DNA from 3 places in the Paucilactobacillus salsurae genome. Region 2 is predicted to be linked to each of the others. Evidence: predicted binding sites of a transcription regulator. Region 2 holds the regulator's gene; each other region holds the start of a gene.
What was found. The regulator Rex, encoded in region 2, represses fermentation and respiration genes when NADH is low (regulators of the CRP and FNR family bind a similar motif). The targets are predictions, from matches to a motif close to TTGTGAANTANTTCACAA.
Positions count from the first base shown of each region.

Region 1: ACYVQZ_RS08060 (NAD(P)-dependent alcohol dehydrogenase) is a predicted target of Rex. The motif match lies at 8,069-8,086, and genes of this name have one in related genera.
Region 3: adhP (alcohol dehydrogenase AdhP) is a predicted target of Rex. The motif match lies at 9,121-9,138, and genes of this name have one in related genera.

Region 1 covers NZ_BAAHWX010000010.1:19,831-30,130, forward strand. The annotation lists gene ACYVQZ_RS08010 (TetR/AcrR family transcriptional regulator) at 1-49, shown strand, start outside; gene ACYVQZ_RS08015 (MMPL/RND family transporter) at 71-3,208, shown strand; gene ACYVQZ_RS08020 (hypothetical protein) at 3,297-3,485, shown strand; gene ACYVQZ_RS08025 (heavy metal-binding domain-containing protein) at 3,501-3,779, shown strand; tRNA gene ACYVQZ_RS08030 (tRNA-Leu) at 3,825-3,908, shown strand; gene ACYVQZ_RS08035 (MarR family winged helix-turn-helix transcriptional regulator) at 3,965-4,366, opposite strand; gene ACYVQZ_RS08040 (LysE family translocator) at 4,465-5,025, shown strand; gene ACYVQZ_RS08045 (hypothetical protein) at 5,069-5,251, opposite strand; gene ACYVQZ_RS08050 (pyridoxamine 5'-phosphate oxidase family protein) at 5,544-6,029, shown strand; gene ACYVQZ_RS08055 (VTT domain-containing protein) at 6,180-6,836, shown strand; gene ACYVQZ_RS08060 (NAD(P)-dependent alcohol dehydrogenase) at 6,891-8,006, opposite strand; gene ACYVQZ_RS08065 (hypothetical protein) at 8,150-8,794, opposite strand; gene ACYVQZ_RS08070 (PTS sugar transporter subunit IIB) at 8,871-9,341, opposite strand; gene ACYVQZ_RS08075 (PTS sugar transporter subunit IIA) at 9,382-9,801, opposite strand; gene ACYVQZ_RS08080 (PTS system mannose/fructose/sorbose family transporter subunit IID) at 9,832-10,300, opposite strand, start outside.
Region 2 covers NZ_BAAHWX010000006.1:46,040-56,339, forward strand. The annotation lists gene ACYVQZ_RS06600 (APC family permease) at 1-1,449, opposite strand, end outside; gene groL (chaperonin GroEL) at 1,661-3,286, opposite strand; gene groES (co-chaperone GroES) at 3,340-3,624, opposite strand; gene ACYVQZ_RS06615 (redox-sensing transcriptional repressor Rex) at 3,804-4,454, opposite strand; gene ACYVQZ_RS06620 (ABC-F family ATP-binding cassette domain-containing protein) at 4,626-6,551, shown strand; gene tsaD (tRNA (adenosine(37)-N6)-threonylcarbamoyltransferase complex transferase subunit TsaD) at 6,600-7,625, opposite strand; gene rimI (ribosomal protein S18-alanine N-acetyltransferase) at 7,627-8,208, opposite strand; gene tsaB (tRNA (adenosine(37)-N6)-threonylcarbamoyltransferase complex dimerization subunit type 1 TsaB) at 8,192-8,917, opposite strand; gene galE (UDP-glucose 4-epimerase GalE) at 9,033-10,028, opposite strand; gene ACYVQZ_RS06645 (acyl-[acyl-carrier-protein] thioesterase) at 10,085-10,300, opposite strand, start outside.
Region 3 covers NZ_BAAHWX010000001.1:855-11,154, reverse strand. The annotation lists gene pheT (phenylalanine--tRNA ligase subunit beta) at 1-2,206, opposite strand, end outside; gene pheS (phenylalanine--tRNA ligase subunit alpha) at 2,213-3,259, opposite strand; gene ACYVQZ_RS00045 (winged helix-turn-helix transcriptional regulator) at 3,523-3,882, opposite strand; gene ACYVQZ_RS00040 (HD domain-containing protein) at 3,918-4,421, opposite strand; gene ACYVQZ_RS00035 (TrmH family RNA methyltransferase) at 4,493-5,269, opposite strand; gene ACYVQZ_RS00030 (acylphosphatase) at 5,338-5,607, shown strand; gene yidC (membrane protein insertase YidC) at 5,698-6,627, shown strand; gene ACYVQZ_RS00020 (sensor histidine kinase) at 6,656-8,140, opposite strand; gene ACYVQZ_RS00015 (response regulator transcription factor) at 8,172-8,870, opposite strand; gene adhP (alcohol dehydrogenase AdhP) at 9,232-10,248, shown strand.

The sequences.
Region 1 (10,300 bases), on a different contig from region 2:
AATGATTTTACGTATCATTACACCAAACAAAGAGATAGAAGCAAATTAGTTGCATCAGGAGGATGAGAATTTGAAACGGTTTATGAAAAATCACACAGGCGCTTTGATTGCCTGGATTATTATTTTGGGAATTTCAATCTTTGCACTGCCAAATATTGGTGAATTAACAAGAGCCCATTCTGACATTACTTTGCCTAAAGATTCGCAAAGTGAAATCGCCAATAGCATGCAAAATAAATGGGGGCATGGTCAGGGCAATACCTATACGGTGGTTGCTGTTTTCAATAATGGTGACAACGAAATGTCCGCTAAGGATCAACATAATGTCGATGCTACTATCAAAAAATTAAAGCAACATCGAGAAATTTATGGCATTAAGACAATCACGGCTCCTAATGATAATAAGGAAACAAAAGCTCAGTTAATATCTAAAGATAAAACAACTCAGCTAGTTCAACTGCAGGTTTCAAAAAAACAAGGCGAGATTAAAACCGTCAATAAGCAATTGACTAAAGCAATCCGAACCAGTGGTGTTAAATCTTACATTACCGGTTCCGATGTTCTCAATAGTTCGTTCTCAGAAGCGATTCAAGAAGGAATCAAAAAAACTGAAGTTATTTCCGTTATTTTTATTTTCATCGTTCTAGTGCTGGTTTTCCGTTCTCCAATCGTTCCCCTAGTTTCATTATTAACTGTTGGAGTGACATTCCTAACGTCACTTAGTATTGTTACGAACCTGGTTAATAGATTTAACTTTCCATTTTCAAACTTCACGCAAGTCTTTATGGTAGTCGTCCTATTTGGAATTGGTACTGATTATAATATTTTACTTTACAATCAGTTCAAAGAAGAACTTAGTCGTGGCTTATCTAACGCTGAAGCAACAAAGAGAGCTCGAAGAGTTGCCGGAAAAACGATCCTATACTCTGGATCTTCAGTTTTAATTGGTTTTAGTGCGTTAAGTTTGGCTAAATTTTCAATCTATCAATCAGCAATTGGTGTCGCAATTGGTGTTGCAGTATTGTTAATCGTTTTATTAACACTGAATCCGTTTTTCATGGCTGTGCTTGGTAAAAAGATGTTTTGGCCATCGAAAAACTTTGAGGGCGAAGGCAACAGTTCATTGTGGTACCGCTTATCATCAAGTTCAGTTCTTCATCCAATTATTTCATTAGTCATCGTGTTAGGTCTGACACTTCCCTTTTATTTTGTTTATCAAAATAAACTAAACTACGATGATACAGACGAAATTAGTAACTCGGTTCCAGCTAAAAAAGGTTTCTTAGTGGTTCAAGATCACTTCTCCAAAGGAACGGCGGAACCATCAACCCTATACATTCGCTCTAATCATCGTTTAGATAACGAAAAGGATTTAAAATTAATTGATCAAATCACACGTAAAATACAGAATGATCCAGATGTTAAAACTGCTGCATCAGTGACTCAGCCAGGAGGTACGAAGGTTAACAAGCTTTATGTATCTAACCAATTAGGAACCGTCAATACTGGTCTTGGTTCTGCTCAAACTGGATTAGCAAAATTATCGGCTGGTAGCATGGCGATGTCGAATGGTTTAGGCCAGCTTTCCACTGGCAGCCAGCAATTAGTTGATGGTGTTTCAACATTAACAACACAGTTAAATAGCCAACTTTCAGGCAGTAATGCTAGTCAAATTGCTCAATTGGAAAGTGGTTTACCACAAATCAATAATGGTATTCAACAATTAAATTCTGCACTCCAAAACTCTGGATCTGCCGTTAACACTAGTGATTTAACCAATGAACTAACGAATATTGGAACCCAAGCAAAAACAATTGGCAGTTTATTAACTGGCATGCAGGGGACTTCCAGTAATGTTGATGTTAATCAGATGGGTGCCCAAATTGTCACTGGCTTAATTCAAGCTGAAGCACAGGCCGGCACACCACTTTCAGGACCTCAAACACAAACACTATTACAATATGCCAATGAACAAAAATCCAGCTTTTCCGGCCTGGAAACACAGTTACAAACTGTTCAAAACAATTTGAAGGCTATCGGTACAGCCGATCAAAGTATTGGTACGTCATTGCAAAATATTCAGGGTTCTACATCTTCATTAGGGAGTATGCTTGGCCAAGTCAATACTTTAAAAGCACAAGTTAATCAACTGGCTAGTGCTTCAAATGTAGCTCTTCCAGGAGCAGCGACTGCCTTATCTCAATTAACAGGCGGCCTTAACCAAGTTCAAAGCGCCCTGATGCAAAGTCAAAATGGCTTAGGACAAATCAATACAGGAATTAATAAATTAGCCGAACAATCACCACAACTGACAACTGGTATCGATAAAGTCAATGATGGTTTGGGTCAAGGTGGCAGTTATCTGAAAGGTCTTCAGAATTCTTCAGCAAGTGACGAATACTACGTACCTCACAGCGTTCTGCACAGTGCCACATACAAGCCAGCCATTAAAACTTATCTATCTCAAGATAAAAAAACAGCTAAAATTACAATTGTCTTGAATACCAACCCAAGTGATACAAAGGCCACCCAAAAAGTGGCACAACTTTCCTCACAGACCAAAAAGAGTCTCAAAGGAACAACACTTAAAAATGCTCAAGTTGCTATGGGCGGGCAATCATCAACACTTCATGATATTAAGAGTGTTGCGAGTGGCGATTTTGTCAGAACAGCCGCTATTATGTTGATCGGAATTGGCTTAGCATTGATCTTTGTCACACGCTCGCTTCTACAGCCTATTTATATCATTGGAACATTGATGCTTGCTTACTTTACATCACTCAGCATCACACGTTGGATTAGCGGTCTCGTCTTAGGTCGTCCAATGTTAACTTGGAATACCCCATTCTTCTCATTTATCATGCTTGTCGCATTAGGAGTCGATTATAGTATCTTCTTGATGATGAAATATCGCGAATATGGGCGTGAAAATATGATGCCTGCTGATCGAATGGTTAAATCATCAACAGTCATTGGCACAGTTGTCATTTCTGCTGCGATTATCCTAAGTGGTACATTTGCTGCATTGATGCCTTCTGGTGTCCCAACGTTGATTCAAGTTGCCATGGCCGTAATCATTGGATTGATTATTTTGATTTTTATCATTCCAATTATTATTCCAAGCACTGTTTCATTAACTTATCCAGTTAAATCCGGTTTCCAGGACGCAGAAGATAAGCAACATCAAAAACATGAAAACGAAAAATAGTTAACTCATTAGCAAAATGCAAAAACTGCATTTTGCTTTTTTAGTAGTTAACTATTAGAATGAAAGAAATCATTTTGGAGTACTTTCAATGCAAATCTTTAAGCAAACTGTTTTAATCTTTCTAGGACTGGCAGTTATTTTATTAGTTGTTACTGGCTTTCGGCTATTAACACACCGAGGTAATATGAGAACCAATGGTATTTATCTATTTTTGGCTGTTATCATTACCCTTTCGTTTTCTTGTTTATATTTTCTAGTATTACGACTTTATCAATAAAGGAGACCTATTTTTATGTTATTAACCACCGGCAGTATTGATCAACCACACGATATTTTGGGCATTGTCAATGCCACTAGCCATCTCATGCTGGATTCTGAAACAATCGATGCTTTTGAATCAATGGACCAACTTTTTTCAGACGTTGAAGAAAAAATGAAGCAAAAGGCTGAGGAAGAACAAGCGGACGGTATTATTAACATCTCGTTTAATACCCAAGTCGTCCAGTTGCAAGTCGCACCCAAATTTTTAGTCATTACGGGATACGGTACCTTAGTAAAATTCACAGAATAATGCTTTAAAAACAGCAACCGTTAGTGTAAACTATTAATTGTTGTTGCCCCAGTGGCGGAACTGGCAGACGCGCAGCGTTCAGGTCGCTGTATGGTTATCCATGTACAGGTTCGAATCCTGCCTGGGGCATTAAAAAAAGGCTAACATCACTATGATGTTAGCCTTTTTACGTCACCAAATACACGTTAATAATTCAATTTACGCATCAGTCGCTTTAACTGATCTAATTCTTTGTCAGATAAATTCTTCACCAATTGATCAGAACGATTTTGTTCATAAGCATGCAGCTTAGGATAATAACTTTTTGCTTGTTTGGTTGGATAAACTCTTTTAATTTTCAAATTGGTTGGATCACTCTTCAATTCTAAATAGCCTTTATCAACTAATTTTTTAACTGTTCTAAAACTGGTCGTTCGATCAGCTTGAATTGAATCGGCCAATTCTCCCATAAACATTCCCGGGCGTTCAACTACTCGAATAATATAAATAAACAAATTATTATTTAATTGATCTTCTTTAAATCTTTGATTTGAATCATTTTGAATGCTTCGCGTAATCGCACCAATTTCACGAATTATTTCAAACATTTCGATGACCTCCAAACATTTTATTGCAAATGCAATTATATCATGATATAGTATTTAAGTAAATCATTGCATTTGCAATAAAAAAAGGAGAGATCGAAATGATTGGATTTTTAACTTTTATTTTCATCATGTCATTTACACCTGGTCCCAATACAATTATGGCAATGTCTGAAGGCCAACAAAAAGGATTTCGTCATGGATTAATTTTTAATTCTGGCATTTTTTTAGGTCTATTAATTATTGGAGGAATTGTCTCAATATTTGCCTCTTTTTTTCAAAACTATCCGTCAGTAATTTTTATATTAAAAATTATTGGGTCACTATATTTACTCTATTTGGCATATCATACATACATCTCCACGCCGGGAAATGCGTCAGCTGCTGGCAATCATCCCTTAGTTACCGGTTTACTTTTACAAACAACCAATATTAAAGTTTATTTATATTTCATTACTGGCATGGGCACCTTCTTAATTAGCGGCATTTTCGGTGAATTATCAATGAAGTTTACTTTGATGGTGTTAATCGGTGTTCTTGGTACTTTAGCGTGGACAATCGCCGGTCAGCTGATCCAACGATTTTATAACCAACATTTTAAATTATTAAATTCATTTGTGGCACTACTATTAGTTTTTAGTGCATATGATTTATGGCGATAAAAAGAAGTTGTGATATTATCACAACTTCTTTTTAAGAGTTAATCTAATTTAAACTTACATTTTGCGTAATTGCTTGTTCATAAGGTTCGCCATTTATTAAAGCATCTCTCATATCTTCAATCATATTGTCCCCAGAATATGAATAAAAAGGAAATCCTCCAAATTGTTTCATGTATTCAAATTCAACATCGTTTTGACTTAGTCCATCAATGCGATCCTTATCCACCGATCTATACCCCTTTCATAGTTACTGTAAGCGTTTACATTTTTACATGTCTAGTATAACTTATTTTTTGTCTGAAAAACATTGCAGTTGTGTTAATATCTTTGTGAAAAACAAAATCATTTAAAATCGACTGGTATATCACCCGTTTCACTAGTTTGATTTAAAAAATTCACAAAAAATTGATTATTCAACTTAAAAAAACTGTTCAACACCTAGTCTAAAGCCTTGACTGATACACCATTCACGACTATATTTCAGATGTGTAACATCAAAAATATCGAGGAGGAATAGTATGCGTAAAGCTAATAGAGAGGTCACTGATTTGGAAACAATTAAAACGATATTGTTAGAAGCCCATGTAATTCACCTGGGAATCAACGATGATAAATATCCATATGTTGTTCCCACTAATTATGGATTTGAAATGCAAGATGATGGTCATTTAACCTTATATAGTCATGGCGCACCCGTTGGCAAAAAAAGAGAGCTCATTTCAAAAGATGGTCACATTGCCTTTGAAATTGATAACGGTGCTCATCTAATGGTCCCTGAAAATAGCAGTAACCCTAGTGATTATTCATTTGCTTACCAGAGTATCATGGGTGTCGGCAATGCTCAGTTAATAACTGATGTGCTGGACAAAAAGAAGGCAATGCAAACGATTTTATTACATGAAACCGGCAAAGAATGGCCTAATATTTCTGCGTCTGACATTAATTATGTTGGCGTGATTAAAATTGATGTTCAACGCTATACTGCTAAACAACATTTGGATTAGATACAGAAAATAACAGCTAGGGTTTGAACATTTTTGTAACCGCTTTAACTTAAAAAATTCTAAAGGTGATTCTTTTTTGTACCATTTCTAAATTCTCTTCTGTAGAATTTTACTTATAGTAAAAATAAATTTTAGATACAGGAGACTATAATGCCTCAGATAATCGATTTCATTATTCACATTGATCAGCACATGATTCAAATTGTGAATCAATTTGATTCCTTTACCTACCTCATCTTATTTATTCTTGTTTTCATTGAAACAGGAATTGTCATCCTACCGTTTTTACCTGGTGATTCATTATTGTTTGCAGCCAGTGCGCTTGCAGCTAATCAGGCTTTCGGTTTAAATATCTGGTTATTAATGGTCACTTTTTTTATAGCAGCTGTGCTTGGCGACACACTTAACTACGAAATTGGTAAACATACCAGTAGTCTGATTGGTAAAAATTCATTTCTAGGAAAATTAATCAATGAAGAAAAACTGTTAAAAGCACAAACTTTTTTTGATAAACACGGCGGTAAAACAATTGTGATTGCCCGCTTCATGCCATTTATTCGTACTTTTGCACCATTTGTGTCTGGTGGAAGTCGGATGAATTATCAAAAATTCGTAAGTTACAACGTTCTTGGTGGCTTTTTGTGGGTTATCTTGTGTTGTACTACTGGTTATTTGTTTGGTAACTTACCCATTGTTCAAGAAAACTTTACATTTGTAATTTTGGGAATCATCGGCATCTCCTTACTGCCTGCGTTGATAACCTATTTACGAAATAAACTACCAGCTAATATTGAACCAGATGAATAAAAAGATTGTGATAAAGATATTGCTAAAAGCGCATTTCTTTATCACAATCTTTTTTTAGAATTGATAGTCTTTGTCAATAATTAATATTGGTTTAATGGTTTCACCGCTCATTGAATCGGCATTTGCTTGGTTAATATCCTCAAATGGGTAGAATTTTTCAGTTTTATCAAAATCGAACATCCCTTGGCGATAAAATTCAATTAACCGTGGAATATCGATTTGAGGCACTGAATCGCCCATGTTGACACCAATCACAGATTTATCATCAACACACAGGTCATTCCATGTATCAACATCAATATGATTAGGTGTGACCGCAATACAAGCACTTGTCCCACCTTGTCGTAATGCTTTAATGGAAGACTCCATTACAGATGTCACTCCAGTTGTATCAACTGCAAAATTAACACCGTAACCATTGGTCAACTCTTGAATAGCAGCCACAGCATCTTGTTGCTGACTATTAATCACATCTGTAGCACCTAATTCTTTTGCTAATGCTAGTCTTGAATCCACAATATCAACAGCAATTACTTTTGTACAACCTGAAATCTTTCCAGCCATCATTGCGGCTAGTCCAACTGCTCCTGTTCCAAAAACAGCAATGGTTTGCCCTGGACGCGGTTTTAGCGTATTAAGGACCGTTCCGCTACCTGTCACATAACCACAGCCTAAAGGTCCTAATTTTCGTAAATCAAGGTCTTTTGGCACCTTCACAGCATTGCTCTCACGAACAACCGTCGTAGTTGTAAATGATGATTGATCAAACATATCTGCAACTTGCTGTCCATTTTCTGTAAAATGAGCACTCTTATCAGGACGTACACCAGAAAGATTATTTTCTGCATAATGTAAACATTGCGTGGGGATACCTCTTAGACAATTTTCACAATTTCGACATGAATAAAATGACAAGACAACGTGATCACCTGGTTCAAAATTTTGGACATGTGAACCAACTTTTTCAACAATTCCTGAACCTTCATGTCCTAAGATAATGGGATATCCAATTTCAGCATCACCTTTACGTAAAGCCTCATCTGAATGGCAAATACCACTAGCCACCATTTTAACTTGAATATCATCGTCCTGCATTGGCGCTAATTCAATATCATCTTTAATTTGAAAACTGGAACCTTTTTGATCGACAACAGCTGCTTTTATCTTCATCAAATCATTTCCTTTCCTAAGTCAAAGTTATTAAATTTCCCCCACACCACTGTTATATCAGTTTGTGAAACATTTTTCAATCTTTTTAATTAAAAAAGCTGCGTCTAAATAGACACAGCTCCATAGATCATATAACTGTAATTTTACCGACTCCACCAATGTTTCTTTGGGTGCGCTTGCCGATATTCCATCTTTTTTTGCTTTCGTGCTGCCCTGATTTGTGCATCACGTTTATCAGCCATTTTTCGTTTAGTTTCAGGGTCAATATATTCACTAATCAAAATTTCAGGATTATGTTTTACCCCTTGTCGTTCTAGTTCTTTAAAAATGGCTAAAAATGGCTTTTGTCGGTACTTAAAACCATCGATCATAACTGAATAAAAGGCAATATTACCATTCGCCGACATATTATTTTTCATCACTGTCGATAATTCAGTTTGGTCATTCACCGTACTCTTGGCCAAAATACCAATCTGCATCACCGCATTGTTTGGTGTCATTTCGATTTTTAAAATGTTATCCCACGTCACTTTAACAGCTGGTGTTTTGGTATTGTCAATCACACCATCTTGATTAATGACATAATCAGGATGATTTAAATGGCCATTGCGAAACGTTTGATAAGCTAAATAGCCAAATAAAACACCAAAAAGAACCGCAAAGATTTTAATAACCAACCAAGTTTTCAAAAAGACAACTATAAAGAAACAAACTGTAAAAAAAGTAAAAACAGTCGTGGTCATATACGTTCTGACTTTATCAGGATAAACTTCATACATTTCTTCCATACTTAGGTGCTCTCCTTAAAATACCAAAAGAGAGATTTTCATCTCCCTTTCAAAAAATACATATGAGCTAATTGAATTAAAGTTCAACTCGCTTGGTATCTGGTAATGTTTGGAAATATACATCAATACCATCTTTATCCTTAAGTTCGTGAAGAATTTCAACTTCTTCATCACTAACTGAGGCAGTTGGGATGACAGCCTTGGTATTAGGTTTCTTAGAAACCCCAGCAACCATTAATGAGTCTAATTCAAGACCAGCATCAACAGCTTCCTTAGCTTCCTTGATATACTTAAATACTAAGATAACTGTGTCATTACCAAATTGGTCTTTTTTCCATTCGTCTGCAGCTTCTTTGGCACTGTAAACACGGATCTTCAAACCACCAGTTGAGTTGGTACTAACATAAATATCCTTCATAAAGTCATCGGCAGCTGTTCCATTATCAATCACGTAAACAGCGTTAGTACCGCGACCTTTAGTTAACTTCTGCATAACTTGACCGTGAATCAGACGATCATCGATACGTGCAATATTAATTTTTCCCATGTTAGGTTCCTCCAAAAATTTATAACTTTGTATCCTAATTCTAATTATCGTGCTTTAAGAAGTTTTTATCAATTAATTTAACACCATCTTTAGCAACTTCAATTGAATCATTGATTAATTTATCAGTATCTTCAGTTGCGTCAGAAAAGTTTTGTAAATTAATGAGAAGTGGCAAGCTTAATCCTGTCACGATCTTTAATTCGCGGTACTTCGAAAGTGTTGACAAAGCAACATTTGAAGGACTACCACCTAGTAAGTCAACGAGCACAATTGTCTCGTCATACTTTGCTGAGTTATCATCTAAAACTTGGTATGCTTGTTCACGCAATGAATCCACAGATTCACCAGGATGCAAGCCAAGACCAGTAACATTTTCCTGTGGTCCCATTAACAATTCTAGACTTTTAACGGTTTCAATACCCATATTACCATGAGTAATTACTAAGAATGCACGTTTCATTTAAATATGACCCTCCTAAAATACGACAAATTAGATGATGTAGAAAATACTCAAGACGATCAATGCACCAGTAAGATAGAGTAATCCACGGGTGATCTTGAGGCCTTGCTTTTGGAAGTACCAGTAAAGCAATACAACAGCAAGTAAAGGCAATAGACCAGGTAAGATTTGATTCAAAATGGTATTCACATTAAAGACCTTACCACTAATTGAGAACTTCAAGTAACTGCGAATCGTAATATACTGACCGGCTAAAATACCCATCATGTACAATCCTAGAACACCAAGTCCATCAATCACGCTAGCAATTCGGCCACCTGTCATAATTTCCTTAGCAGCTGAACGTCCAAGTGAATAACCCATCTTTGTGAAGTAATAACCATAAGTAAAGGTTGCAATTGCAAAACATAAAAATGGTAGCAATGCACCTAAGAAGTTACCTTGCTTAGCAAATGGTAAGAAAATAGCGATAAAAATATATTGAACAGTACCAGAGTCA
Region 2 (10,300 bases):
GACCAACACAATCACTGTAGCGCCATCAAAGTCTTTGATTTGGACTTGTGTTTTACCAGCCACGCGTAATTGTTTGGCAACTTTCTTATAATGCTCACGAATTTTATGGAACAACATCAGTAACAGCGGCATAATAATTAAATATGGCCATACCTTATCAAAATGTTGCCAGAACAAGAAAATCACTAAACTAAATGAGATCAATGTACCCACTAAGTTGATCAGTGATTTACCTAACCAAAAACCTTCACGAACTCTAAACCAGTGAATGATCATCCCTGATTGTGACAAAGTAAATGGCACAAACACACCAACAGCATAGAGCGGAATCAAAGCATTGGTTTGACCATGGAAAATGAAAATTAAGACAACCGCACCAATGGCTAGCATGATAATGCCGTTAGAATAACCAAGACGGTCACCACGGTCCATAAATGCATGTGGCATGAACTTATCCTTTGCTAAGTTAAAAGCTAAGATTGGAAAAGCTGAGAATCCAGTATTCGCAGCAACCGCTAAAATCATAGCTGTTGAAAGTTGGAGTAAGTAATAACCAATACCATGTCCTCCAAAAACTGATGCCCCAATTTGTGACAAAACAGTGGCATGCGTTGATGGAATAGTACCCAGATAGTAACTCAGGAACGTAACACCTGTTAAGAAGAATGCCAAAATCAAACACATAATTGCTAATGTATTCGCGGCGTTACGTGAACGCGGTTTATTAAAGTTTGGCACGGCGTTACTAATCGCTTCCACACCAGTTAGTGAAGATGAACCCGCAGAAAAGGCCCGAATAAAAAGTACCGCAGACATGCCTGGTACATAACTCCCAATTGCAGAAGTCGCATGGTACTCAATGTGACCAGTCGAGATATTAAAAATACCCCAGATAATCATAATTGTGAGCATGACAACGAAGAAATACACTGGGATCGTTAATAAATTAGCACTTTCGCTCATACCACGTAAATTCATTGCCATAATTAAAAAGACAATGATGACCGCAATTCCAACTGAATATGGATACAGTGCTGGAATTGCGGAAGTAATTGCTTCAGTCCCGGCAGTCGTTGATACGGCCACCGTTAACATGTAGTCAACCAATAACGATCCACCGGCAACTAAGCCACCTTCTTGGCCCCAGTTAGTGCTGGCAACAACATATGCTCCACCACCACTAGGATAGGCATGAATAATTTGACGATATGATAGCGTAATCGCTAGCAGTAAAATTAAAACAATGCCAACAATGGGTAATGAATACCACAGTGCCGCGGCAGATAATGTCAGTAAAACCGTTGTAATTTGTTCGGTACCATATGCTACTGATGATAGGGCATCTGAAGATAGCAACGCCAACGCTTTAAACTTAGTTAAATGTTGATTGCCTTCATCGAGTGTTTTTAATGGTTTACCAATTAATAAGCGCTTCAAATAACGCCACATGATAATCTCTCCTCATTGTCAATAAAAATTGAACAAAAGCAATTGTACTACACGAAATTTCACAATACTACCAAAATTCCGGAAATTCTTGGAATTCTTATTATAGACATCTATTACTCTAACACAACTAATCAGACTTCGCCTTGTCTTTTAAAACAAAAAAAGATTGCGGCATTAACGTCGCAATCTTTTATTATTTAATTTACTGAGCTTACATCATACCGCCCATACCACCTGCTGGAGCAGCAGGTGCTGGTGCTGGATTATCTTCAGGCTTGTCAGCAACAACAGCTTCAGTCGTTAACAACAAGGCAGAAACTGAAGCAGCATTTTGTAATGCTGAACGGGTAACTTTGGTTGGATCAACAATTCCAGCAGCAACCATATCTTCAAATTCATTTGTTGCAGCATTGTAACCGACGCCAGGCTTTTCACCCTTTAAGTGTTCAACAATCACTGAGCCTTCAAGACCAGCATTTTCAGCAATTTGACGAACTGGTTCTTCCAATGCACGTTGCACAATCTTAACACCAGTAGCTTCGTCGCCATCTGCTTTCACAGCAGCAACGGCATCAATGGCATTAACAAGGGCTGTACCACCACCAGAAACAAATCCTTCTTCAACGGCAGCACGGGTTGCATTCAAAGCATCTTCAATACGATATTTCTTTTCTTTCAATTCAGTTTCTGTTGCGGCACCAACACGGACAACAGCAACACCACCAGCTAATTTAGCCAAGCGTTCTTGAAGTTTTTCTTTGTCAAAGTCTGAAGTTGTTTCAGCAATTTGACCCTTCAATAGGTCAACACGTTCTTGAATTTGTTCTTTGGCGCCAGCGCCTTCAACAACGGTTGTGTTTTCTTTAGTAACCGTGACTTTATTAGCTTGACCTAATTGATCAATCGTTGCATCTTTCAAGTTCAAACCAAGATCGTCAGTAATCACTGTACCACCAGTTAAAATAGCGATATCTTCAAGTTGTGCCTTACGACGGTCACCGAAACCAGGGGCCTTAACAGCAACAACATTGAAGGTTCCACGCATCTTGTTCAAAACAAGGGTTGGTAAAGCTTCGCCAGTAATATCATCAGCAATGATTAATAGTGAACGGCTTTGTTCAACAACTGATTGTAACAATGGTAAAATGTCTTGAATGTTGCTGATCTTCTTGTCTGTGATTAAGATATATGGATTGTCGAGATCGGCTTCCATCTTATCGTTGTCAGTGACCATGTATTGTGACATATAGCCACGATCAAATTGCATTCCTTCAACAACGTCCAAGGTTGTATCAACACCACGAGATTCTTCAATGGTGATGACACCGTCGTTACCAACTTTTTCCATTGCATCAGCAATTAAATTACCGACTTCTGGGTTAGCAGCTGAAATTGAAGCAATCTGGGCAATGTCATCCTTAGTCTTAACTTCGTGAGACATCTTGTGTAATTCATCAACTGCAGCTTTAGTAGCTAATTCAATTCCGCGACGAATACCAACTGGGTTAGCACCAGCAGTCACGTTCTTCATACCTTCATTGACAATTGCTTGCGTCAATACAGTAGCAGTCGTTGTTCCATCACCGGCAATATCGTTAGTTTTTGAAGCAACTTCTGAAACCAACTTAGCACCCATGTTTTCAAAGTGATCTTCCAAATCAATTGCCTTGGCAATTGTCACACCATCATTTGTAATGGTTGGTGAGCCATACGATTGTTCCAACACAACGTTACGACCCTTTGGTCCAATTGTTGTTTTAACTGTATTTGCTAGTTTGTCGACACCTTTAAGCATTTTTGTGCGGGCGTCTTCAGAAAATTTTAATTCCTTTGCCATAATTTCAATTCACCTCATAAAAAATTGTTTGATTATTTAAAATCGATTATTCCCTAGTCAACGATTGCGACAATATCTTTTTCATGAACAACTAGATATTTTTCGCCTTCATATTCAACTTCGTTACCTGCATATTTATCAAACAATACACGGTCGCCTTCTTTAACTGAAGGAGCAAGCTTATCACCGTTATCAAGTGTCTTTCCGGCACCAACGGCAATGACCTTTCCAGTAGTTGGCTTTTCTTGGGCATTTGATGCCAATACAATGCCACCAACTGTTTTTTCTTCTTCTTGTTCAGCTTGTAGAACAACGCGATCTCCTAATGGTTTTAACACGTTTATCCCTCCATCAATTTAAAAATATTATTTTTAGCACTCGACATACTCAAGTGCTAATCACAAAATCTACTATAACATTTTCTGACTCAATTGCAAGAATTACGAACACATTTTTCAAATCATAAATCATGACAAAATAAAAAAGCCTTACCACCTGGTACGACTCTGTTTAGAAACTATTCTTCTGGTTCATTATTGTTTGTATAATGATCAATAAAATAGATTAATGTTTGTAATTCATTTGTTAGATCAACGTTTTGAACACGCAACGTTTTTGGAACAGACAAACGTAATGGTGTAAAGTTCAAAATACCATGGACACCAATTTGAGCTAATTTATCGGTCACTCCTTGAGCTGTGCTTTCTGGTACAGTTAAAATGACAACATCAATTTGTTGTTCTTGGAGTTGTTCACTCATTTCATCCATCGCATAAACGGGTACACCACTTTGAACAGTATTGATAATATTTTCATTCACATCAAAAGCTGCGCTGATACGTACGTTGCTATTTTGGTGGAAATTAAAGTTTAATAACGCGTGTCCCAAATTACCAACACCAATTAAAGCAACATTAGTCAATTTATCTTGATTCAAAATTTCTTTGAAAAAGTTCAATAAATCTTCAACATCGTACCCATATCCGCGCTTTCCGAGTTCGCCAAAATACGAAAAATCGCGTCTGATTGTGGCAGAGTCAACCTGCACTGCTTCAGAGAGCTCTGTTGAAGAAACACGGCGTTTATTTGCATCCAATAAAATATTTAAATAGCGATAGTAAATTGGAAGTCGCTTGGCTGTTGCCCGAGGAATCTTTCGGTTCACCATGATACTTCCCTCCTTAAATGACTTGATTGTGAAATTCACGTTACTTAATATTCTAGCATAACTTCTCAATTTGTGAAACTTTTTGCAAATAATTTATTTATTTTTTGTGAGTCGAAGCTTGATCAAGACTTATGATACAATCAAGTTATTAAACAAATGAGGTTAAATTAAATGTTACTGTTACAAACAAATAACGTGAAACGGCAATTTGGTGCGGATGTTTTATTTCACAATATCAATCTGCAAGTGCAAACCAGTGACCGTATCGGTCTTGTGGGCCGCAATGGAGCTGGAAAAACCACCTTATTAAAAATAATTGCGCAACTAACGACCCCTGATGATGGCACCGTCAGTCTCAAAAAAGGAGCAACATTAGGTTACCTAGCGCAAGATCAAGGCTTAGATAGCCAAAATAATATTTGGGCTGAAATGGATAATGTGTTTAGTGATCTACATGCACAGGAACAACAAATTCACAAGCTTGAGCAAAAAATTACCACTCTAGATCCTGCAACTCCGGACTATGAAAAAACGTTAACCTTATATGATCAGCTACAACATGACTTCGATATGGCTGGGGGCTTTCAGATTGAAACAAATATTCGGGGTGTCTTACATGGCTTTCATTTTGAAAACGTTGACTACGAAACACCGATTAATTCTTTATCCGGGGGCCAAAAAACACAACTCGCATTGGCAAAACTATTACTTCAACGTCCAGACATTCTAATCTTAGATGAACCTACTAATCACCTTGACATGGCGACTTTGTCTTGGTTAGAAGATTACTTAAAAAGTTACTCAGGTGCGTTATTGCTCGTTTCACATGATCGCTACTTTTTAGATCATGTGATTACACAGGTCTATGATTTAGATCATCATGAACTCACTCACTACACTGGTAATTACTCGGCTTTTGTTGACCAAAAAGCTCATAATTTAATTGTGGCACAGAAACATTACGATCAACAACAGGCAAAAATTAATGAGTTGGAAGACTTTGTTAATAAAAACATTGTGCGGGCTTCGACAACTAAACGAGCTCAAGCGCGACGAAAACAACTCGAAAAGATGGAGCGCTTGGAACGACCTGTCACAGATGATCGCCAATCTATGCATTTTTCATTTCACGCCCAACATTCCAGCGGTGAAATTGTCTTGCAAGTCAACCACGCCGTGATTGGCTATGACCAAGAAAAAATTGCCGGCCCGATTACTTTTGAAGTGCGAAAACCTCGCCGCTATGCCATTATTGGTGCCAATGGTGTCGGTAAATCTACGTTGCTAAAATCAATCTTACATCAAATCGATTTTATTCAAGGTGATATGAAATTAGGCACTAACGTTACAATTGGCTATTACGACCAAGAGCAACAGCTATTACACCCAAATAAAACGGTACTCGACGAAATTTGGGATGATCATCTCACAGTTGACGAAAAAGAAATACGTTCTTTGCTCGGTAGTTTTCTATTTATTGGTGAAGATGTGTTTAAACCTGTCCACGCCCTAAGCGGTGGTGAAAAAGCCCGTTTGTTACTCACCAAGTTAACATTCGAAGAAGCTAATTTTCTTATTTTGGATGAACCAACAAACCACTTAGACATTGATAGTCGAGAAATTTTAGAACAAGCCATCAATGATTTCGAAGGCACTGTTCTGTTTATTTCTCATGATCGTTACTTTATTAATCAAGTGGCCACAGACATTTTAGCGTTAACTAAAACTGAAATGACCCACTATAAGGGCGATTATGACATCTATCTCGAACAACTCGAAAAGCAGGCAACATCGGCAGTAACATCCGTCACTGCTACAACCAAAACCGTCCCCACAAATCAAGATTATCAACAACAAAAAGAAACGCAAAAAAAACAACGTAAGCTCCAACGTCAAGTGGATGAGCTAGAAACGCAACTTGATGATTTAGAAAACCAAAAGGCGCAATTAGAATTAACGATGGCTACGCCAGAAGTTTATTCTGACGCCCAAAAATCAGCTGATGCACAAGCACAAATGACGGCAATCGCGGAAAAAATTGCAATCTGTGAAAGTGATTGGACTCAGCTTGAAGAAGAACTTGAAAATTTCTCATAACAAAAAAGCACTGTTGTCGGAATAATAAATTTCGCAAACAGTGTTTTTTTATGCTAATGATGCAAATGAGAGTCCAGGATCGGCGTTTAACGCCATATCTGCTCTATCGCCTTGTTTAGCAGCCACATAACCAGCTGCGCCAATCATTGCTGCATTGTCACCACATAATTTTAATGGTGCCATAATCAATTCAGTATTAGGATGATGTTTGGCAACCTCTTCAGTAAGTCGGTCTCGCAGACCTTGGTTGGCTGCTACCCCACCAGCCAAAATGAGCTGTTTAACTGGATAATCGTTTAATGCACGCTGAGTTTTATGCGCCAACACATCAACAACACTTTGTTGAAAGCTAGCTGCAAGATCTTTTTTATCTAACGGTGTCTGTCTTTGTTGTGCATTATGAACCGTGTTAATAAAAGCACTTTTCAAGCCACTAAAGCTGAAATCAAAATTGTCTTCTTTATCCATAGCTCGCGGAAAATTAAAGGTATCTCGCCCCTCATGAGCCCATTCATCAATGGTTTTACCGGCTGGATAGTTAACACCTAATACTCGTCCAATTTTATCATAGGCTTCACCGGCTGCATCGTCTCGCGTTTCACCCAAAATCTTAAAATCATATTCAGATTCAATATACACAAGCTCTGTGTGCCCACCGGATACCAATAATGCCATTTGTGGGTACTCAAAATCTGTCACATAGCGTGCTGCATAAATATGCCCAGCCATATGATTGACTGGAATTAATGGTAAATGATGCGCAAATGCAACCGTTTTGGCAGCACTAACCCCAATCAATAACGCACCCACTAATCCGGGGCCATAGGTTACAGCAACCGCGCTCAGATCTTCGTAACTCACATCTGCAATCTCTAACGCTTCATTTAAGCAGTGCGTAATTTGTTCAATGTGGTGACGACTAGCCACTTCTGGCACCACACCACCAAAACGTTGATGACTAGCAATCTGAGTTGCAATGACGTTTGATAATATTTGATGGCCATCTTCAATAACGGCCACACTAGTTTCATCACAACTCGTTTCAAATGCTAAAATTAAATTTCGTTTTGCCAACTTAATCTTGCTCCTTTAAATAGGATAAATCGAGAACCATTTCGAGTGCATCCTCATGATCACCTAAGTAATAACCCTTTTTTATTTTTCGTTTTAAAAAGCCCATTTTGCGGTACAGTCTTTGCGCGTTTTCATTACTGATTCGCACTTCCAAGCTAATTACATGCATATCAACAGCAGCAGAAATCTTCAACAAATACTGCAACAAATAACGACCAATTCCCTTATTTTGATAGGCCGGTGTAATTGCAATATTTGTAATATGCGACTCATTATGGACACGATCAAATGAACAGCCAACAAAGCCAATCAACATATCATTTTTACGGACAACTAAATAAAGTCGGTCTCGCTTGCGACGAATTTCTTGGACAAACGCATTTTCGTTCCATGGCGTAGCGCCATAAATTTGTTGCTCCACTTGTAGAATTTCAGGCACATCAGTTATCTGTGCTCGCGCAATAAAATAATCCACATCGTTAATATCAACGATGGCATTTTTGATTGCTAACGCGTCAGCAATTTCATCTTTGCGACGTCGCTGGCGACCATCTTTTAGCCATTTTTTAAACTTCACGAACATAAGTCTGATTAATTTCTCCTGGATGTGATTTTTGCCATACTGCTTCGGCTTCTGTAACTCTTAAATATCTGGGAATAAAAGCATCGACATCAGTAATTGGTTGGCGACTTATGCCAAGCATTCCTAATATACCTGCTTGCGGCACTGCAGCTGACGGACTGCCAATTTGAATCAACGGCTCACTTGCCGCTAATGTTTTGAACTCATCCGTGATAGTTCCTACTACGACGACCGGCTGTGCGTATTGTTTAATTTGTTCAATTAAATGACTAATACTAATATGTTGATCGGGTAAATAGTTAACCGTGCTACCCTGGTTAATTTGATAACCACCCACAAATGCATTTTGACGACGGGCATCAAAAAAAGCAATCGCATTTTTTTCTGGACTGACCGTCAGAATATTTTGAGCAACTAACTCTAAGCTGGAAATACCCACTAATTCAATGTTCAGTGTGGCTGCTAACGTTTTCGCAGTTGTCACAGCAATCCGAATGCCCGTATATGACCCCGGCCCATCAGCCACAACAATTCTTTGGAGGTCTTCTGGTTGCCAATCAGCAACTGCTAATAAATTTTCCACCACTGGCATCAAATAGCTGCTATGGTTTTTGGCAACTTTCAGGGTGGTTTGTGCCACCAGTTTTGTGTCTTCCAACAAAGCAACACTCAGTGGTTTATTAGATGTATCCAGCGCTAAAATCTTCATTTATTTTCCCTTCGAAACTTCTTACATAATTCCTGCTACAACGAATACTAACCTATTTAGGTTTTTTTGCAAACTAAAAGAGCAAGAATCCCTGCTCTTTTGCATAATTTAATCATTACTTACGATCATCATACCCATTAGGATGAGTTGAATGCCATTTCCAAGCTGTTTCAATAATATCATGAACGTCGTCAAATTGTGGCTGCCATCCCAAAATTGTTCGTGCCTTATCACTCGCAGCAACAAGTGAATCTGGATCACCAGGGCGACGGGGAGCTAATTTAGCTGGAATTGGTTGTTTCGTTACTTCGCGCGCCGCTTCTAACATTTGTTTGTTGGAAAAACCAGTTGATGAGCCCAAATTAAAGGCTTGACTGTCATTGCCGGCATTCAAATATTTAAGTGCCAAAATGTGAGCATCCGCTAAATCCATTACGTGAACATAATCGCGCACATTTGTGCCATCTGGAGTGTTATAGTCATCCCCAAAAATACTCAATTCATCACGTTTACCCTGAGCAACTTGCATAATAATGGGAACTAAATGTGTTTCTGGTCCATGGTCTTCACCAATCGTGCCATCTTCTTTAGCACCGGCCACATTAAAGTATCGTAATGCTACAAACTTAATCCCATAAGCAACGTCTGCCCAATGCATCATTTTTTCCATGGCTAATTTACTTTCACCGTAAGGATTGATGGGGTCTTGAGGATCAGTTTCTTTAATTGGAATTTGTTTTGGAACACCATAAGTAGCCGCAGTGGATGAAAAGACAATCTTTTTAACATCGTGTGCTTGCATTGCCTCTAAAAGGGTAATCATCCCACCCGTATTGTTATCAAAATACTTCAATGGTTTTTCCATTGATTCTGGCACAATTGAGAATGCGGCAAAATGGACGACTGCATCAATTGATTCATTTTCAAAAATTGTGTCTAACACTTTACGATCACGAATATCGCCCTGATAAAATTTTGCTTTTGCGTTAATTGCTTTTTTGTGTCCGGTAGATAGATTATCAACAACAACGGTTTCTTGACCCTGTTCTACTAGTCTTGCCACCATATGTGAGCCAATGTATCCAGCCCCACCTGCTACTAAAATAGCCATGTTGTTCCTCCTTGAATAATTAATGTTTCTAGTTTACCACAATGTCAGTCGAAGTTTCATTGCCACCAGCAATTTGCCTGCGCATGAATGTCACCATCTAATTCAATTTGGTGATTAGTAAATAACTTGTCACCATCAGGTTGTGGTTGACTAACTTGACTATTAATCGTTTGCCCATAGCGAACTTCCCGTTCAAATTTAATCGTCATTTTTGTTAATTGATGGTGCTTCAAGAAATCAGCTGGTAGTGCATCTAGCATCCAGCTAAAATA
Region 3 (10,300 bases), on a different contig from region 2:
CAACAATATCACTATTTGAAATTGATTTATCCACTAAAATCGCGATATCTCGATTAATAGCTGGATACTTACTAATTTCTTGATAATGATCATTTTCTTTTGGCGCTGCAATTAATGCCTCTAAATCAAGTTCAAATACATAAGTGGTTGGAATTTTTAGTTGTTTAGTAACACTAGGATGAACTTCCCCAATGTAACCAATCACTTGGTCATTCAGCAAAATATCTGCTGTTCGGCCAGGGTGCATCTCTGTTCTTTCTTCATTTGCTTGGAAAGTAATTGGTTCCTCTAATGACAGATTTTGAAGATACCGTTCGACAATCCCTTTTAAAACGTAAAAATCAACTTCGGCAGTCGTTTGTTCCCAGGTTTTAGCACCCCATTGTCCTGTCACCGCGGCGGCAAGATGCTCATGTTCAACCGGCCGGCTACCTTCTTGTTCACTCAAAAAGACACGGCCTTGTTCGTATAAACTAACGTCCATTTGCTTACGAGCAACATTATAGGCAACATCGTCTAGTAAGCCACTGATGAGGCTCATTCTAGTAGCAACATGATCTTGGCTCATCGGATAGTCCAACATCATCGGTGTTTTTTCTTCAATAATTGCAAACTGCTGAGCTTTTTCTTTAGTCGTCAAAGAATAGCTAATAGCTTGATTCAACCCTAAACCTTCCAGAATATGGCGTGATGATCGAATCAGTTTTTGCCGCTCACTTAAATGACCAACGTTTTGGGTTTGAGTCGGCAAAGTTGAAGGGATATTGTCGTAACCATAGATTCGCGCAATTTCCTCAAGTAAATCAGCCTCAATGTCAATATCCCATCTTCTAGCAGGGACTGTTACTTTAATTTGCGTTTGATTAATTTCGTGTCCAAATTGTAAATCATCAAAAATTTGACCAACTTGTTCAGTTGATAACTGCGTTCCTAATACATGATTGATGCGGTCAAGTTCTAGTGTGATTTGTTTCGTTGGAATATCTTGTTTGCTGCCAATCACAATTTCTTTTGTAACGCCACCATTGCCAAGATCTGCAATTAGAGCTGCGGCTTCGTTTAAGGCTTGCTCAACCGTTTCTGGATTAATACCACGTTCAAATCGTGATGATGACTCACTGTGTAGATCATGACGTCTTGCTTGTTTCCGTACTAAAATAGGATTAAAAATCGCCGCTTCAAGTAAAACATTTTGAGTGTGATTGTCAATTGCTGTTTCTAACCCACCCATGGTTCCCGCTAATGCAACTGGACGATTATCAGCAGTTACCACAATATCATTACTATCTAGTTCGCGTTCTTGTTCATCTAAAGTAACAAATGTTTCTTTAGCTTGCGCATAACGCACTGATATTTCATGACCAGGTAATTTATCATAATCAAAACTGTGTAATGGTTGTCCATACTTCAGTAAAATATAGTTTGTCACATCAACAACGTTACTAATTGGACGAATGCCGGCGTTCCATAACCTGATTTGAAGCCAAAGTGGACTATCTTGTACAGTAACATTTTGAATTGCCAACATGGTATAAGTTGGTGCCAATGTTTGGTCAGGAATATTAATGTTCACCAAATCGGCTGTTTTAACATCACTGAATTTTTGGATTTCGCGTGTTTTGAAATGTGGTTTAATGCCATAAAATGCCGCAATATCATTCACATTACCCAGCATCGAGAACATGTCACCACGATTAGGTGTCACATCTGTGTCAATAATCGTATCGTCCATCCCTAGATAAGGATAAACAGATTCACCTGGCTTGGCATCATCTGGTAAAAACCAAATGCCATCTTCATAAGCTTTTGGTGCAATTTGTTCGCTAAAGCCAATTTCTTGCAGTGCACAAATCATTCCTTCAGAAATTTCCCCACGCATTTTTCCGCGCTTGATTTTCACATTATTACCAATACGTGCACCTGGAAGAGCAACAATAACGTTCTTACCTGCTTCAACATTTGGAGCACCACAGACAATTTGAACAGGCTCATCATCACCTGTATCAACCATGCATAACTGCAAATGATCAGAATCTGGGTGAGCTGTCATACTTTCTACGTGGCCAACGACTAGTTTACTGAGGCCATCACTTGGTGAATAAACATCATTAATGTCCACAGATGTTCGTGCAATTTTTTCAGCCAAATCGGCTGGCTTTACTGTTAAATCTAAATATTCTTGTAACCACTTATATGAAACCTTCATGAATGTTTATCCTTTCTGATCAAATTGAGTGAGAAAACGCATGTCGTTTTGATAAAAATCACGGATATCTTCGACACCGTATTTCAACATTGCAAACCGGTCTGGTCCAAGCCCAAAGGCAAAACCACCGTATTCATTTGAATCGACACCGGCCATTTCAAGAACATTTGGATGTGTCATTCCTGCACCTAAAACCTCGATCCAACCCGTATATTTACAAATTGAGCAGCCCTTACCTAAACAATTGAAACAGGTAATATCCGCCTCAACAGAAGGCTCGGTGAATGGAAAATAACTTGGTCGTAGACGAACGTCTAGCTCATCACCAAATAATTCTTGCGCAACGACCTCTAACGTTCCTTTCAAGTCAGCCATCGTAATATGCTTACCAATCACCATTCCTTCAACTTGATGGAATTGATGACTATGCGTCGCATCATCTGTATCACGACGGTAAACTTTTCCTGGTGAAATCATTTTCAATGGACCTTGACTGAAATCATGCTTTTCAAGCATGCGCGCCTGCATTGGCGAAGTTTGGGTTCTCATCAAAATTTCTGGCGTCACATAAAAAGTATCTTGCATGTCTCGTGCAGGATGATCTTTTGGTAAATTCAACATTTCAAAATTGTAGCGTTCTTCCTCAACCTCATCACCGACTGCTACTTCATAACCCATTCCAATGAAGAGATCAACAAGTTGGTCAATAATTTGTTGAATCACATGTGGTTGGCCCTGAACTGTTGGTGTGCCTGGCAAGGTCACATCAATTTTTTCATGTGTTAACTGGGCATTCAAAACTGCCTTTTCTAGTTCTGCTCGACGATTTTCGATGGCTGTTGTCAATTCATCGCGAATTTCATTGGCAAATTGCCCTACTTTTGGTCGTTCATCCGCACTCAAATCGCGCATACCGCGTAATACCTCGGTAATCGGTCCCTTTTTTCCAAGTAATTTAACGCGAATATCATTAACTTTATTTAGATCTTGTGTTTCTTTAACTTCTTGCATGCCTTGTTGGCGCAATTGTTCTAACTTATCCTTTAATCCCATGACGACTCCTTTTCTTATCGATTCCACAAAAAAAGCCCCATCCCCAAAAAGGGACGAAGCATCGCGGTACCACCCTAGTTTGCATTAAATGCACACTCACAGAATGGTAACGGCATTCTACCGGAATACGATTAAGTATCAACTATGAAAGTGAAATTCAATTTTTTGAAATGACTATTGCTTACAGTCAATGACAATAGCTTCCTGAACATTCGCCAAATTTACTAACTCTCATAAACGTTATTAATTACATTGTAGTGAAACTAGTCGGCTTGGTCAACAGGTAATTTATCAAACCACTTGTCGCCCCATGCATGAACAGAGTCCATAACTGGCCGAAGTTCTTCACCTTTAGTAGTCAGTGAGTAGATAATTAAAGATGAATCACTGTAAGTCTGTCGTTGAACAATGCCATCTTGTTCCAACTCACGGAGGCGTTCAACCAGCACACGGTCACTGCACTTAGGTACATTATTAACTAAATCCTTAAATCGTTGTGTGCCTTCATTTAGTAAGACCTCAATGATTAGGCCATTCCACTTACGACCTAAAATATTGAAAGTTTCTGCGAATTTTGGACACAGTGTGAAGTTTTCTTCATCGGTGGTCATAACTTGATCCATAACTCATCCACCCCTTTTTATAATATAGTTTAAATTTAAAATGTTGCTCTTACTTTTAATCTGCGATACCAAACGGAAACCCGTTTACGCATTGGACTGAAAAACTCATGTTCTGCTTCGTAGTCATCAACTAAAGAAACTAATAAGCTCTCTTTGTACTTTGGTAACGCCAGTGTTGCGCCAAACATGTGTTTTAAAATAATATCTTTTTCCATATCATTTAATGGCGTAATTTTTTCTGCATTGCGTAAAGCCACTCGTGGATGAATAAAAGCATGTGATCCAAGATTAAACTTTGTTGTCCGCCAATCATAGTAAAACAAATCATGCAGTAATCCAGCCCTAGCAACACTACGATAATCCAAATTCATTTTTTTGGCAATTTGGTAACTATCAAATGAGACGCTGATAGAATGTTGTAATCGATCTGAATGATGATGTTGCGTGTAATTGGCCAATTTCTTTACGGCAGGTTGTGCTAAAAGATCATCAACTAAGTTTAAGTACTCTTGATCATTTTGCCATGCATTCTTTTTCATACATTGCCCCTTTTCTTGATACCTGCAAGATATAATACACGGTTTTCAAAAAAATGCAAACGTTTCGCATATTAACTGTCAATTGCATGTAAATGAAACATCAAAATGCCGGCTGCCACAGCCACATTTAAAGACTCTGCCTGGCCTGCCATTGGAATAAATAAATTAGCATCCGTCTGTTGTAAAATATCTTCATGCATGCCATTTCCTTCATTACCCATAATTAGACCAAACTTGTTACCTGGTGTAATTGATAAATAACTTTTAGCACTCGGATTTAGTTCACTACCATAAACTGGAAGTTGTTGCCGTTTTAAGGCCGAAATCCACTCATGTAGATTACCTTGTCGCAATTGTAAATGAAACTGGCTACCTTGCATTGAACGCACTACTTTTGGTGAGAAAAAATCTGCAGCGTGTGGACTGGCAACGACGCCCTCATACCCTGCAGCATCAGCAGTCCGAATCATCGTGCCAATATTGCCAGGATCTTGTACCTCATCTAACAGTAACCACGGTCCGATAAAATGCGATAGTACAGTTGATGTATCATTTGGAATATTTATTTCAGCTATAATTCCCTGCGGCGTTACCGTTTCCGAAATTGCCTGCATCACTTCTGGAGACACTTCATATATTGCTGCATTTAATGTTAAAATGTCATCGTGTTTTGCGAGCTGGTCTTTTGTTGTTATGATACTAACAAAGTTAATGGACGCTTTGTTTGCTTCATTGAAAAGATGCCAGCCCTCAATCAAATATGTACCCGTTTTTTGACGTTCTTTTTTGGTTGCTAACTTTTTCCAACGTTTAACATGTTGGTTTTGCACAGACGTTATTTTGTCCATTGACTGATCACCTCATGACGACAATTATACCATGAAATACACGAACTAATTAGTAAGGAAGAATAAAGATGAAAACAATTCAAATAACAGTAGAAGGCATTGTTCAAGGCGTTGGTTTCCGATATACGACCATGATGCTGGCAAAAAAATGGCATATCACCGGCCACGTTTCTAATCAAGCGGATGGTAGTGTGTACATTGTGGCTAGTGGTACCGACACAAATCTTGATCACTTTTTAACGGCGATCAAAAATGGTCCCACATCATTTTCACGAGTGGATCATGTGTTTTCTCAATCAGTTAAAGAACAACACTTTAATAATTTTTCAATTCGTTAACCTCGAAAAGTTAGTGGCATTTACTACTTAAATACTGTATAGTACTTACTGTTTACGAGAAAATATCAAAAAGGATTTGAGTCATTTATAATGAAGAATAAAAAAATTACAGTAATTACTTTAATCACAACATTGGCCTTATTTTTAAGCGGATGTGTTCGTGTCAATAAAGCGGGTAAACCCTATGGTATGATTTATGATTATCTAGCAAAACCAACCCAACACGTTATGGAATGGATGGCTAACTTTTTGGGTGGCAGTTACGGTTGGTCAATTGTGGTCATCGTTTTTGTTGTTCGCATGATTTTGTTACCAGTCATGATTAGTCAAATGCGTAAGTCAACCATTACTCAAGAAAAAATGAGTGCTGTGGCACCACAAATGAAGGCTATTCAAGCACGTCAAAAAGCGGCAAAGACCCAAGAAGAGCAGGCTGCTGTCAGCCAGGAAATGATGGCGTTATATCGTGACAATGGCATTAGTGTCACTGGCGGAATGGGATGTCTGCCATTACTCATTCAAATGCCAATTTTTGCTGCATTATATGCAGCCATCAGATATTCACCTGACCTATCAAGTGCAACTTTTATGGGTATCAAATTAGGCGCCCCAAGCATTTTGTTAGCCGTCTTATCATTTGTCACTTACTTAATTCAGGGATACTTGTCAATGTTAGGCGTACCTCAAGAACAGAAAAAGCAGATGCGAATTGCCATTTTTGCTAGCCCAGTTATGATTCTATTCTTTACACTTTCTTCTTCTGCCGGGTTAGGCCTGTACTTCTTTATTGGTGGATTATTCGCAATTGTTCAAACCTTCATCATCAATCTCTATCGTCCTAAAATTAGACGTGAAATTGAAGCAGAAATGAAGAAACATCCCACAAGAAAAGTTGTTACCCCTGTAGTGGAACCAACGACTACTTCAGAGACCATTGATGAATTAAAACAGCCACAACCAACTGAAACACAGCACAAAAATCGTAATGCCGGCAAACAATCTCGACATCCTGAATCTTAAAAAAAACAAAAAGGCCATTAGGCCTTTTTTATTTGTCTTCAATTGCAGTAATTTTTGAAATTGGCAATGTAATTCGGAATAGTGAACCTGAACCTAATGAACTTTCTAAAGAAATTTGTCCATGGTAGCCTTCCACCAATCTTTGCGCGATTGACAGTCCAAGTCCATTTCCACCTTTTTTACGGCTCCGTGCTTTATCAACACGATAAAAACGATTAAATACTTTGTTCATATCTTCTTGTGAGATTCCCTCACCAAAGTCTTGAATGCCAATCTCAATTTGCTTAGTTGAACGAGAAAGCGACAAATGGATTTCTTTCCGCTTCGTCGAGTATTTAACAGCATTATCACATAATATGATCAAGATCTGTTCCAAATGATCACGATAGATCTGGACCCAAACATTTTCTTTTAAATCATCATCCAACATAAATAAAAAATCAGGATGAATCATTTTAAAATTATTGTATACCTGATGAACAACTTCGCGAACCTCAGTTTGCTCATCACGGAAGTTGATCTCAACTTGTTCAGCACGACTCAAATCAAGCATCTCTTGAACTAAGTCTTGCATCCGTTTTGTTTCTTTTAACGATGCACTCAAGGACTCATCTAAAACTTTAGGATCATCTTTACCCCAACGATTTAACATTTCCATATGTCCTTGAATAATTGCCACTGGCGTTCTTAGTTCATGAGAAACATCTTCCACAAATTGTGACTGTTGTTCAATGTAGCGCTGCATTTGATCTAGCATATCATTAAACATATCTGCCAAATCCGACAATTCATCATTACAATGCATTTCTGGAACTCTTTTTTCACTAGTGGGATCATTTTTCATTTCACTTAAAGTGTCATGGATATCGTCAATTGGTCGCAGTAGGAAATAAGAAAGAAAATAACCCATTAGACCACTTGCCAAAATAACCAGTATTAAGACGAGGATCGAGATGATAATCAACCTATCGTACGTGTCATAATAATTTGCGAGCAGATTTTCTACATGCACGTATCCAATAATTTGATGGTTTTTTTGGGAACGAATTGGGTAATTTGCAACAATCATTTTTTTACTATGATTAGCTACAACCTGAGTCTTTTTTTCTCGCGTAACAGCTGCTTGTTGGCTTTTTCCAGTTGTGAATAAGGAGTTCCCTTTCACATCAGTAATATTAACAATCACGCTTGTCGAACTCAGTTGTTTAACAACGTCATTACGATACAAACGTCTCGGGGTGCTTGCACCCTTATCAACCAGTTCATTTGGCCGAATTGTTTTTTTTACAGAGGCACTAGTCAACTGCGCATTATTTTGCCCCAACTGTCTTTTCAATACTTTAACGGTTTGATTAACATGCGTGGTTTCTTGTTTCAATAAATCTTGTGTGAATGAATGAAACAAGACAAAAGTCAAACACGCAAAGATAATCAGTGCGCCAACTGAAGTACCAATTGCCCATTTTAATTTTAAAGACCAGCGGTATTTAACTGTATTTTTTTTGGCTTGCAAAGATTAACATACACCACCTAAACACTTCATATTATTCTGAGCGCATTACATATCCAGTTCCACGAACCGTCTGAATGTAGCTCTTTTGTCCTTTTTTATCGATTTTATTTCTAAGATAACGAATATAAACATCAACAACATTAGTTTCGACATTAGATTCGTAACCCCAAACTTGATTCAATAAAATTTCGCGCGCCATCACGACATTAACATTCTCCATTAAAATCAGTAATAACTCATACTCGCGTTTGGTTAAATTAATAATTTCATCGCCACGACGAACAACACGATTTTCTTTTTCAATCGTTAGATCACGATATGTAACCGTCGTTTGATGGAAATCTGCACTTTTGCTATTTTGACCTTCAATATTAATCCGGCGTAATAATGCGCGCACTCGTGCTAAAAGTTCTTCAATTGCAAATGGTTTAACGATGTAATCATCAGCACCGTGATCTAGGCCAGAAACGCGATCAATCACTGAATCTCTGGCAGTCATCATCACAATTGGCGTACTCTTAACTTCACGAACCCGCCTTGCAACTTCGATGCCGTTCAATTCAGGTAACATTAGGTCCAACAAAATCATATCAAAATCTTCATTTAAAGCTGCTTCAAGGCCTCCTCTACCATCCAATTGGACCTCGGTGTCATAGCCTTCGTGTTTTAATTCTAGTTCCACAAAACGTGCTAAATTTTCTTCATCTTCAATAATTAGAATTCGACTCATGAATTTATTCCTTTCTTCATTGTAATTTCGTATTTATTTAATTTTTTACTAAAACGCTTTTCACAAACATAGTTATTTTATCATAATTATTTAATCAAACATAGTAGCTTCGGTTGCGTCTTCAAATTTTTTTAAGTTTAATTTCACAATGATTATTACTGATATGTGAAACGTTCACTTCATTTTTTAGTTTATAATCATCCATGAAAATGCGATTTTACAAGGATTCTTAATTGTTATTTTTTTAATTTTGTGCACTATTTCACTTGAATATCGTGAAATTTTCTGTTAATCTCAACTTGTAGAGCTTCACAACTATTTTGTGAAACTAAAAATTTCAGCAAGAAAGAGGTTGTTTTTAATGAAAGCTGCTGTTGTTCGCGATCCAGTTGATGGTTATGTTGATATTATCGAAAAAACATTGCGCCCACTAAATTATGGAGAGGCGCTTGTTGATGTAGAATATTGTGGTCTTTGTCATACTGATTTGCACGTTGCAAATGGTGATTTTGGGAAATTCCCTGGTCGAGTCATTGGTCATGAAGGTGTCGGTCGTGTCAGCAAACTAGGTGATGGCGTCACTAATTTAAAGATTGGTGATCGTGTCTCCATCGCTTGGTTCTTCGGTGGCTGTGGACACTGTGAATACTGTCTAACCGGCCGTGAAACGCTTTGTCGTAATGTCCGTAATGCCGGTTTTACAGTAGATGGCGCAATGGCACAACAAGTAATCGTTGACGCAAACTATGCCGTTAAGGTTCCTGATGGATTAGACCCTGTCGAAGCTAGTTCAATAACTTGTGCAGGTGTTACCATGTACAAAGCATTAAAAGTCGGTAATACCAAACCTGGTGACTGGGTTTCTGTTGTTGGTGCTGGTGGCCTTGGTAACCTTGCCATTCAATATGCTAAAAATGTTTTCGGTGCTCACGTTGTTGTAGTTGATGGGAATCCTGATAAATTAGCTGCCGCAGAAAAATTAGGTGCTGATTTACTAATTAATCGTAAAACAGAAAATGTTGCTGAACGCATTCAAAATGAAGTTGGCGGTGTTAATACCGCGCAAGTCACTGCAGTTAATGCAGATGCCTTCACCGCAGCAGTTGATTCGTTAAAACCAGATGGCCGTTTAGTTGCCGTTGCACTACCACAAGGTAATATGGAATTAAATATTGCTAAAACTGTTTTAGACGGTATCCAAGTGGCTGGTTCACTTGTTGGTACACGACAAGACCTTGCTGAAGCTTTCCAATTTGGAGCCGAAGACAAAGTTCATCCAATCGTACACACACGCAAATTATCTGAAGTAAATGATATTATTGACGAAATGAAGGCCGGTAAAATTGTCGGTCGTGAAGTCGTTGATATGTCACTTTAATATAGGCTTTCATTCAAATAACAATTTAAAAGCATTCATCTAATGATGAATG